DNA from 2 places in the Ornithinibacillus liuyingii genome. Region 2 is predicted to be linked to the other one. Evidence: a T-box and tRNA genes for the amino acid it is inferred to sense, from the RefSeq annotation. Region 2 holds a T-box; the other holds one or more tRNA genes.

Region 1 (3,419 bases), on a different contig from region 2:
ACCTACTGCAACAATAATTTGTGCAAGCTCGGAAGCAGATTCTATATTTAACATTTTATGCGCTAATTGTGAAATCGGATGTACACGAATCGCTCCACCTACTGTGCCAATAGACATTGGTAATTCTAATTCTCCTACCAAATTACCCTCCTGATCAACTGACCATTTCGTCATGGAACGATAACTTCCAAAACGTGATGCATAGGCATGAGCTCCCGCTTCAACCGCACGCCAATCATTACCAGTTGCAATGACAACTGGATCAATACCATTCATAATCCCTTTATTATGTGTTACTGCCCGATATGGGTCAGAGTCTGCGAATTCAAATGCATGCACTACACCATCACGCACTTCTTCACCAGAGTATTCGCCTGTAGCTAATAATTTAGGGGGGATAACACATGTTGCTTTTGCGATACAGCGATCAGCAAGATTAGATAAAATACGTAAGTATACTTTACCTGCCGTAAGCTCTTCGACTGTCGGAGCCAACGATTCAACCATAGTGTTAATAATATTCGCGCCCATTGCGTCACATGTATCAATATATAAATGTAATACAAGCATTGTTCCGTAGCTGGAATCAGGCGAATCATTTAGAATACGTACATCTAAATCCCTTGCTCCCCCACCTCTAGCTACAATGCTAGGATAAGCAGCATTAGCTGCCTCCATTAATTCATTTTTAGCTTCTAACAATACATTCTTTGCAGCATCGAAATCTGGACAACCAACTACTTGGATTTGTCCAATCATGACTCTATCTGAAGCTTCTGTTTTAAAACCACCTGCATCTCTTACAATTTTAGCAATGTGACTTGCAGAAGCGACAATTGATGGTTCCTCAACAACCATTGGTATTATATAGTCTTTCCCGTTAATTAAGAAGTTCAATCCTAAACCTAACGGAAGTGGGAATGTCCCTATAACATTCTCAATCATTTTATCTGCAGTATCGATTGGTAATGCCTCCTGTGATGTTAAGACGCTTAAGTCATCTTCAGATAGCTCAAGTGCCTCCTGCAACAGCTCTCTTCGTTCTTCAACTGTTCTTTTATAAAATCCAGGAATCCTAGAAGATCTCATACCAACCATCCTTTAATAGTATCTATTTATTTAGTAAGAACTTGTTTCATTCTTTATTTTAGATAAAGAATTACTCTATCTATTATGTTAAAAAACAGTATAAAATGCAAATAAAAAAAAGGTTACGAAAGAATCGCAACCTTGCATGATTTCACGTATTTATATGATGAGCCATGAAGGATTCGAACCTTCGACCCTCTGATTAAAAGTCAGATGCTCTACCGACTGAGCTAATGGCTCACATTATCAAGTGGTTCTAAGTTAGTTTGAGCCTTTTTAAAGTCGACCCCTGCATCTTCTAGCTTATTCAAGATGTGTATGCTTCGGGGTTACTCGTTGCTTATTCGGTGGGAGTATTGCTCGTTGCTCTACCGACTGAGCTAATGGCCCACATTATCAATTGGTTCTAAGTTAGTTTGAGCCTTTTTATATAATCGGCGGCTTCTTTGTGTTCCATAAATAAAAAAGTCCCAGAAAATAAAAAAAGCTGGGCTACCAGGATTCGAACCTGGGAATCACGGGACCAAAACCCGTTGCCTTACCGCTTGGCTATAGCCCAATAATCTAAATGGTGGAGGGGGGCAGATTCGAACTGCCGAACCCGAAGGAGCGGATTTACAGTCCGCCGCGTTTAGCCACTTCGCTACCCCTCCATATAGTTAACATATTAATATGTTTTTATACAAAAAAATGGTGCCGGCCAGAGGACTTGAACCCCCAACCTACTGATTACAAGTCAGTTGCTCTACCAATTGAGCTAGGCCGGCATGGTATTAACTCACCTATTCATTTTGTCACGTTTGCCTGATGACCCCTGTATCTCCCAGCATATTCATGGATGTGTATGCTTCGGGGTTACTCGTAGCTGATTCGGTAGAAGTATTGCTCGTTGCTCTACCAATTGAGCTAGGCCGGCATGGTGAAGAACTATCTAGGTTTAAATGGTGGAGGATGCAGGGCTCGAACCTGCGACCCCCTGCTTGTAAGGCAGGTGCTCTCCCAGCTGAGCTAATCCTCCACATGGTGACCCGTACGGGATTCGAACCCGTGTTACCGCCGTGAAAGGGCGGTGTCTTAACCGCTTGACCAACGGGCCAGTTCATTTATTTAACTTGTCTTAGCAGTCAACGAATTTTATTATATACAGATTTCCACACTTTGTAAAGAGAAAAATGATATTTTTTTATAAAAAAATTTTCTGCCCCGTAAAACCCTTGATACACAAGGGATTATCCCCCTAATAAAATTAATAAATTAAGAAATAAATTGGTTTTTCATTTAAAAAATGATAAATTATAGTTAGGTACTAATAGTTAATCACAATGGAGGTTCCAAATGACTGAACTATTAAAGGATAAAAACATTGTTGTTATGGGTGTTGCCAACGAAAGAAGTATTGCATGGGGTATTACAAAATCACTCCATAATGCTGGAGCAAACCTTATATTTACAAACAGGCAAGAAAGATCGTATAAAAAACTAACTAAGTTATTAGAACAAAATGATATCGAGGCTAAACTCATCGTTACTTGTGATGTTGCGGACGATGCAAGTATAAGCAACGCTTTTAATGAGATAAAAGAAAAGGTTGGGGTTATACACGGCCTTGTCCATGCCGTCGCATTTGCAAACCGCGATGAACTAAAAGGTGATTTCAGCGATACATCAAGAGAAGGATTTTTATTAGCACAGGATATTAGTGCATTTTCCTTAGTTGCTGTCACAAAAGCAGCAAAAGAACTAATGACTGAAGGTGGCAGTATCGTTACGCAAACATATTTAGGTTCTGAAAAAGTAATTCCTAACTATAATGTAATGGGAGTTGCCAAAGCCTCTCTAGAAGCAAGTGTTAGATACCTAGCCGAAGATGTTGGAAAACATGGTATTCGCGTAAACGCAGTATCTGCTGGACCTATTCGGACTTTAGCAGCAAAAGGGGTTTCTGGGTTTAACGAGAAACTAGGCATGGTGGAAGAAAAAGCACCTTTACGCCGTAATGTTGACCAGGATCAAGTTGGAGACGCTACCCTATTCTTTATCAGTGATCTTTCTCGTGGTGTAACCGGAGAGGTACTACATGTCGATTCAGGTTACCACATAATTGGTGGCTAATTTCACTAATCAATAATCAATCATAGACGCTTACTAAAAATGCTTTAGTAAGCGTTGTTTTCTATTTAGATAAGGATATACAGGGGGGATTTGAATGGGAGAGTGGTTTACTAGTAAGGCAGTATCATCTTTTCATTTATGGGGTATCCACCACCTATTCATGGTATTCTTATTTATTTTTGGAGCTGTATTATTACTATTTTGCTCCAACAAATGGA
Region 2 (3,419 bases):
ACTGCATCTTCTTCCACTTCTTTATCCCCAACAACAAGTGCAAATGGAATCTTCTCTGTTTGGGCTTCACGAATCTTGTAGCCAATCTTCTCGTCACGTTCATCCACTTCTACACGTACACCTTGATATTGTAATTTCTCTGCAACTTTCTTCGCATAGTCAAGATGTACTTGTGGAGATACTGGAATTACTTTTACTTGAACAGGTGCTAACCAGGTTGGGAAAGCTCCTTTATATTCTTCTAATAGGAATGCAACAAAGCGTTCCATAGTGGATACTACACCACGGTGAATAACCACTGGACGATGTTCCTTACCATCTTCTCCAATATAAGAAAGCTCAAAGCGCTCCGGTAATAATACATCAATTTGTACTGTGGATAATGTCTCATCCTTACCAAGTGCTGTTTTTACTTGTACGTCTAGCTTTGGACCATAAAATGCTGCTTCACCTTCAGCTTCCACATAATCAAGCTTCATATCTTCCATTGTTTCTTTTAGCGTGCTTTGTGTTCTTTCCCACATCTCATCATTATCAATATATTTTTCTTTATCTTCTGGATCACGATAAGAAAGACGGAAGTAATAATCTTCAATTCCAAAGTCTTTATACACATGTTGAATTAATTCAACCACTCGGATGAATTCTTCCTTCAATTGATCAGGACGTGCAAAAATATGAGCATCATTTAATGTCATAGCACGTACCCGCTGCAATCCTGCTAAAGCACCAGACATTTCATAGCGGTGCATGGTTCCAAGTTCTGCAATACGAACTGGAAGGTTACGATAGCTCCATAGTTGATTTTTGAAAATCATCATATGGTGTGGGCAGTTCATCGGACGAAGCACTAATTCTTCATTATCCATTTGCATAACAGGGAACATGTCTTCCTGGTAATGATCCCAGTGTCCACTTGTTTTATACAAGTCTACATTAGCCAGTACTGGTGTATACACGTGATTGTACCCTAAACGTTCCTCTAAATCGACGATATATCGCTCAATTTGTCGACGGATAGTTGCACCCTTTGGTAACCAAAGTGGTAGCCCTTGACCGATTTTTTGATTAACTGTAAAGATCCCTAGCTCTTTACCTAGTTTACGATGGTCACGTTCTTTACGTTCTTCTAGAATTTGTAGGTATTCTTCTACTTGAGCAGGCTTTTCAAATGCTGTTCCATATATACGTTGAAGCTGTTTATTATTACTATCCCCTCTCCAGTATGCACCGGAAATGCTAAGTAGCTTAAATGCTTTTAGCTTGCTAGTGGATGGTACGTGAATACCACGGCATAGGTCGAAAAATTCACCTTGCTTATAGATTGTTACTTGCTCATCAGCAGGAATAGCATCAATTAATTCTAGCTTTAGATCATCCCCAATATCTTCAAACATTCTCTTCGCTTCTTCACGTGAAACTTCTACACGTTCAATTGGAAGATTTTCATCGACAATACGCTTCATTTCTTTTTCAATCTTTACAAGATCTTCCGGAGTTATCTTTTCTTCCATATCGAAGTCGTAATAAAAACCTTCTTCAATGACTGGACCAACGCCAAACTTCACATCTTTATATAGACGTTTAATTGCTTGAGCCATTAAATGAGCAGTTGAATGACGAGCAATTTCAACTCCCTCTTGATTTTTATACGTAATAATTTCGATAGCTCCACCTTCATTCAATTCACGCTTTAAGTCATAAAGCTTTCCATCCAATTTGATGGCCAATGCTTGCTTTCTTAATCCAGGTGAAATAGATGCTGCAATATCTTCCCCAGTAGTTCCTTGAGGGAACGCTTTTTCTGCTCCATCAGGGAAAACGATAGTAATTTCTGACATGAATAACACTCCTTATCTTTTTTAAACTTGTAACTAGAGCGAAGCAAATATTACCATGTGCATGCTCTACATAGCCAAAACACAACCACTACAATTAAGTTGAAATCCTAGAGGAGTGGCTGGGACAAAAAATTACCTTAAAGCAAAAACCGAATGATGAGCAAGGACCCCGCCCCGGAAATATACTTGCGGCTCGTGGGCGGCTGGTGAGCCTCCTCAGAGCTAACGCTCCCCGGGGGTCTCAACCGTGCCCTTTCCTCCCACAGGAGTCTCCGTATATTTCCGGGGCTAATGTGTTGATTGTTCGCTTTTTATTACCTTTGTTATAGTTTTTGTCCCAACCTCTATAAAATGTAACGGGTATTCTGGCGGTGATCTCAACTAAATAGAAAATGTAAGTTGCATATAAAAAACGCCCACCCCTCTGCATACATTGCAAAGGGACGAGCGTTGGTCACGTGGTTCCACCCTAATTCCCGTATAGTTAAAATATAACGAATACGGCTTCAATCTTTAACGCAGATATACGCTACTATCTACTACGTAATGGTTCGATAATAGAGTTCAAAGGTGGTAATCATTTGGCTGTATGAGGAAGCTTTCACCACAAGGCTTCCCTCTCTACACATAACAGGATCAAATGACCATGTCCTTATCCTTACAGATGAATATATTAAATATAATCCACATTATAGCGCTAGTTAATAGGATAATCAAGTCCTGTTATTGATTTTTTAAATAAAAATGAAAAGGAAATTTATGATATGGTTCAAAATCTACTCTCTCCTCAAAGACATTGATTACCGTCAATGTCTTTGGCTCAGACGGATGGTCACCATAGATTTTTATTTTCTTCGGAGCCATGGCAACTAACGGGGCTAGATTCAATTCTTCCTCATCTAAGCCTACGATATAGAGTGGCTCCCTCTGCATTAGCATTTTTAACTCCATTCTAGAAAATCTTTTGCCATCTGACTTAAAGAAGGAAAAAGTATTCCCTTGTACGATATGCACTACATTATAAATTGGTTCCTTTTTGGCAATATATTCTCTAAGCATATTGACAAATTCCTGGTGATCTTCCTCTCGCTTGTATTCGTCAATCGCAAGTCCGACAAGATGAACCATATGGTCCTTAAACACTTTTAATCTAAACTTCACAACGGAATCAAAATGTACGGTTGTTGAGCTTTTTACATCCGCTACAATTAAAGAATAGAGAAGTTGTAGTGGATCATCCTTTTGTTTCCGTACTTGTACACTTTCATCATCTTCACCCGAAAATAACCAATGTGCTAAGTCCATAATTTTCTCAATTTCATCATCACTTGTATAATAATAGTATTCCTCGATGATTTCCCGAATCATATTCGATAATCGATGATCAACTAACACATCTACCATTGATTTAGCAATGGAATCAACTAGTTCATTTTCTGTAAGCTGATAGTCAATTTTTAAATGATTCCCCCAATCCTCATGTGTTTTCCAATGTAATTCAATTTTCTTGTTATAATGAAATAATTGCTCACAAAAACTGATTACTTCTTTAGTCGAAGAAAAATAAACGTCCATATA

What was found. A T-box is a leader RNA that pairs with one kind of tRNA and senses whether it is charged. The one in region 2 lies ahead of thrS (threonine--tRNA ligase), so its partner is inferred to be a tRNA-Thr.
Region 1: it has a tRNA-Thr gene. The T-box ahead of thrS (threonine--tRNA ligase) is inferred to sense a tRNA for this amino acid. The anticodon was not compared.

Annotation. Positions count from the first base shown of each region.
Region 1 covers NZ_JBPWOS010000010.1:183,124-186,542, forward strand. The annotation lists gene ACSKT4_RS14770 (hydroxymethylglutaryl-CoA reductase, degradative) at 1-1,089, opposite strand, end outside; tRNA gene ACSKT4_RS14775 (tRNA-Lys) at 1,257-1,329, opposite strand; tRNA gene ACSKT4_RS14780 (tRNA-Gln) at 1,577-1,648, opposite strand; tRNA gene ACSKT4_RS14785 (tRNA-Tyr) at 1,659-1,742, opposite strand; tRNA gene ACSKT4_RS14790 (tRNA-Thr) at 1,781-1,856, opposite strand; tRNA gene ACSKT4_RS14795 (tRNA-Val) at 2,032-2,107, opposite strand; tRNA gene ACSKT4_RS14800 (tRNA-Glu) at 2,111-2,185, opposite strand; gene fabI (enoyl-ACP reductase FabI) at 2,425-3,201, shown strand; gene ACSKT4_RS14810 (YwaF family protein) at 3,296-3,419, shown strand, end outside.
Region 2 covers NZ_JBPWOS010000005.1:105,303-108,721, reverse strand. The annotation lists gene thrS (threonine--tRNA ligase) at 1-1,841, opposite strand, end outside; T-box leader at 2,278-2,509, opposite strand; gene ytxC (putative sporulation protein YtxC) at 2,565-3,416, opposite strand.